One region of the Aminobacter sp. BE322 genome, then DNA from elsewhere that is predicted to be linked to it. Evidence: predicted binding sites of a transcription regulator. Region 1 holds the regulator's gene; the other holds the start of a gene.
The links. The regulator PhoB, encoded in region 1, activates phosphate uptake and scavenging genes when phosphate is short. The targets are predictions, from matches to a motif close to TGTCATNNANCTGTCAT.
Positions count from the first base shown of each region.

Region 2: a site for PhoB is predicted at 904-920, ahead of J2X50_RS00970 (UDP-2,3-diacylglucosamine diphosphatase). Genes of this name have one in related genera too.

Region 1 is NZ_JBNPXB010000005.1:228,915-231,116, reverse strand. Features, by position in the region: gene phoU (phosphate signaling complex protein PhoU) at 1-675, shown strand, start outside; gene phoB (phosphate regulon transcriptional regulator PhoB) at 774-1,463, shown strand; gene J2X50_RS10710 (hypothetical protein) at 1,848-2,201, shown strand.
Region 2 is NZ_JBNPXB010000001.1:202,061-204,262, reverse strand. Features, by position in the region: gene J2X50_RS00975 (SDR family oxidoreductase) at 67-846, opposite strand; gene J2X50_RS00970 (UDP-2,3-diacylglucosamine diphosphatase) at 965-1,783, shown strand; gene J2X50_RS00965 (MFS transporter) at 2,075-2,202, shown strand, end outside.

The sequences.
Region 1 (2,202 bases):
GAGGAACTCCAGCACGTCGACCAGGTTATCCGCGACATGGGCGACCTGTCGGCCACGATGGTGGCGAACGCCATCCGCGCGCTGCTTTCGTCCGACCAGCCGCTGGCGCAGAACGTCATCGCCGACGACACCATCATGGACGCCAGGCAGCGCGATCTCGACAACAGCGCGATCACGCTGATCGCCAAGCGCCAGCCGATGGCGCAGGACCTGCGTGCCGTGGTCGGCGCGATCCGCATGGCGGGCGACCTCGAGCGCATCGGCGATCTCGCCAAGAACATCGCCAAGCGGGTGGGCGCCGTCGGCCAGTCGGCGATGCCGCGCAACCTTTCGCACTCGATCGACGCCATGGCGCAGCTGGTGCTCGGCCAGGTGCGCGGCGTGGTCGACCTCTATGTCGCGCGCGACGCCGAAGGCCTCAAGAACCTGCGCGCGGACGACCAGAAGGTCGATGTCCAGTACACGGCCGTGTTCCGCGAACTCCTGACCTACATGATGGAGGATCCGCGCAACATCACCGCCTGCACGCACCTCCTGTTCTGCGCCAAGAACCTCGAGCGCATCGGCGACCATGTCACCAACATCGCCGAGAACGCCTATTTCGTGGTCACCGGCACGCAGCTGCCGCTCAATCGGCCGAAGGTCGACGAAACCACGTCGCCCGTCTCGGCCTGACATCTTCCGCAACCGCATGCGTTTGGCGCGGGGGCGCTGCACAGGTTAAATCAGCGCATGGTCCGAACCGGGCCGTGCGCCAGGACAAGGTACTGACGATGATCGCTCCCAAGATCATGGTCGTCGAGGACGAAGAGCCCCTCGGCGTGCTGCTGCGCTACAACCTCGAGGCCGAGGGCTACCAGGTGGAAGTGGTGACGCGCGGCGACGAGGCCGAACTGAGGCTGCAGGAAAACGTGCCGGACCTTTTGGTGCTCGACTGGATGGTGCCGGCACTTTCCGGCATCGAACTCTGCCGGCGGCTGAGGATGCGCCCCGAAACCGAACGGCTGCCGATCATCATGCTGACGGCGCGCGGCGAGGAGAGCGACCGGGTGCGCGGGCTTTCCACCGGCGCCGACGACTACCTGGTGAAGCCGTTTTCGACCCCGGAGTTCATGGCGCGGGTGAAGGCGCTGCTGCGCCGCGCCAAGCCCGAGGTGCTGTCTTCGGTGCTCAAGGTCGGGGACATCGTGCTCGACCGCGAGTCGCACCGGGTCTATCGCAAGAAGAGCGAGATCAAGCTCGGGCCGACGGAGTTCCGCCTGCTCGAATTCATGATGCGCCATCCCGGCCGCGTGTTCTCGCGCAGCCAGTTGCTCGACAATGTCTGGGGCGAGACGATCTACATCGACGAGCGCACCGTCGACGTGCATGTCGGGCGCCTGCGCAAGGCCGTCAACAACGGCCGCATGCCGGACGTGATCCGCACCATCCGCGGCGCCGGCTACGCCATCCGGGAAGACTGACGGCCGTCCCGGAGCGGCCGGCATGGCGTCGGCTGGACGATCAGCCTTGGCCAGTGTCCTAATGTCACAGCGGGCGCGCTTCGCGCGCCCGGAGCGTTCGGGCGAGGCACCGGCGCTGTCGCACGGACGCGTGGCGCCCTCTGCGCCGCCATGCCATTCCAGCCCTTTGTGGTGCTCAAATCGCCGCAGTTCGACGCGTTTGTCCTGACGCTGTCATGAATATAAATTCGAATCTTCCCGTTACTGTATGCTTTATGCTCAAAACAATATCCACATCTCCCGCAACGATTCCGTGATGGTGACCGTAGCGGATGTTCTTGAGATGACAATTTTTTGATTGGGGAAATACTCAAAATTGCCACTTTTCATGCTAGCTGGGGCACCGTGCGTAACTTGCTCTCGGCCATTTTCCTGGTGGTGGTCACCATCCTGAACGGACTGTCCCTCGAACGGGCAGCGGCCGAAGGCGTGAACTTTTCAATCGAGCTGCCGAAGGTGCCCGCGCAGGCGGAAATCACCGCCATTGCCGACGAGTGCTTGCCGTCCCCGGACCGCTGCACCGTCGAATTGTCGGCCGAAAGCCTCGCCAGCCTGCACTGCCTGGGCGAATGCCCTGCCTGGCTGACCCATGTCGAGCCTGCCGCGCCGTTCCGTGCCGCGGCTCTGATGCTGCTACCAGATCTCTTGCTGCGCGTCGGGTCAACCGCGTCGCTGTTACGGCCACCCATCGCTGCCTGAT
Region 2 (2,202 bases), on a different contig from region 1:
GAGCGCAGCGCGTCCTTAGGACGCGCCGTCTGATCCGATGGCGGGGTGCCCCGGCCGTCGCCGCGGCTAGAAGGAGCTAACATAGAGGCCGCCGTCGACCGGTATGTTCTGCCCGGTCATGTAACCCGCGTGGACAGAACACAGGAAGGCGCAGATCTGGCCGAATTCTTCTGGCGTGCCGAGCCGGCCTGCGGGGATGCCGGCGCAGAGGCGGGCGCGCCTCGCCGCACCTTCCGCCGGGTCCTCGATGCTGCCGGGCTCGTGCGGGCCGCGCAGGCGGTCGGTATCCAGCTTTCCCGGAAGCATGTTGTTGATGGTCACGTTCCTGTCGGCGACCGTGCGCGCCACCCCGGCGAGGAAGGCCGTCAGGCCGGCCCGCGCGCCGGACGACAGGTCGAGCCCCGGAATTGGTGTGTAGACCGACAGCGAGGTGATGTTGACGATGCGGCCGAAGCCGCGCGCCGCCATGCCGTCGATCACGGCTTTGATGAGTTCGATCGGGGTGACCATATTGTTGGTGACGCCGGCCAGGATCTTCTCGCGATCGAGTTCGCGGAAATCGCGATAGGGCGGACCGCCGTTGTTGTTGACCAGGATGTCCGGCTCGGGGCAGGCGGCAAGCAGCGCGTTCTGCACCGCCGGATTGGAGATGTCGCCGACGATCTCGGTCACCTGTACCCCGTAGCGCTGGCGGATTTCGGTGGCGGTGCGGCTCAGGACGCCGGCGTCGCGTCCATTGAGGAAAAGCTCGCAGCCGGCCTCCGCCAGGGCCATGGCGCAGCCCTTGCCGAGACCCTTGCTCGAAGCGCAGACGATTGCCTTCTTCCCGCGGATGCCGAGATCCATGATGCGTTCTCCTGTCGGTGATGGCCCAGCCTAGAACCGCTGGGCCCGAGCCGCAACCGTCATACGCCTGTTGCATGAATCTGGGCATAGCCACGGCAAAAGCAACGGGTCGAATGCCATGTCCGGCACGAGCACACGCAATTTTCGCACGCTGTTCATCTCCGACGTGCACCTGGGGTCGAAGGCGGCGAAGGCCGAATTTCTCATCGACTTCCTGCGCCACCACGAGGCCGAGAAGATCTTCCTGGTCGGCGACATCGTCGACGGTTGGCGCCTGCGCCGGCAGTGGCACTGGCCGCAAATTCACAACGACGTGGTCCAGAAGCTGCTGCGCCAGGCGCGCAAGGGAACCGAGATCACCTACATCGCCGGCAATCACGACGAATTCGCCCGCAATTTCCAGGGCGTGCATTTCGGCGGCATCGTCGTCGCCGACCGCGTCATCCACGAGGCAGCCGACGGCAAGCGCTTCCTGGTCATCCATGGCGACCAGTTCGACGCCGTCGTCCAGAATGCCCGCTGGCTCGCCTATCTCGGCGATTTCGCCTATGACGCGGCGATGGCGACGAACCGCGTGATCGCCCGCTTCCGCCGTACCTTCGGCATGCCCTATTGGTCGTTCTCGTCTTGGGCCAAGGTTAAGGTGAAGAAGGCGGTGAACTTCATCGGCGCCTTCCAGCAGGTCCTGACCGAGGAAGCCCGCCGCTCGGAGGTGGAGGGCGTCATCTGCGGCCACATCCATCATCCTGCGATCGAGGATTTCGACGGCATCCAGTACATCAACACCGGCGACTGGGTGGAAAACTGCACCGCGGTCGCCGAGAATTTCGACGGTAGCTTCGTCATCCTGCGCTGGCCGCATGTGATGGCGGGTAGGCTGGTGAACGAACCCTTCGTGCCGGTGGCGATCGATCAGGCGGTAGGCAGGGCGGCCTGATCGGACCCTTCCATGTGCGATTCAACCCATAGGTCGCCCTGCTGGCGCGAGGGGCCTGGCCATGCCGCAATCGAGGCGGCACCGGTCGGTCTGCTGGTGCGACGGCACTCGGCTCGCCTAGGCGCCTGCGAACGACCGTCCGGCGAGATGACGAGCCCGCGGCGCAGGGCGCGTGGCCCAATCCTTGCGCTCCAGTCGAGAGCTTCCGCGCGACGGGCACCCGTGATAATGGATCGGGCAAATCGGTGAGGCTTGCATGGTTCGGGTCTGCACCCGGACCGAATGCCCGCCATGACCCTTCCGCCGCTCACGCCCGAACAGCAGATCAAGCCGCGCCGCTTCGAGTTGCGCATCTCGCTGCTCTTCGCCGCGCTTTTCGTGCCCATGGGCGTGCATCTGCCCTATTTCCCGCTGTGGCT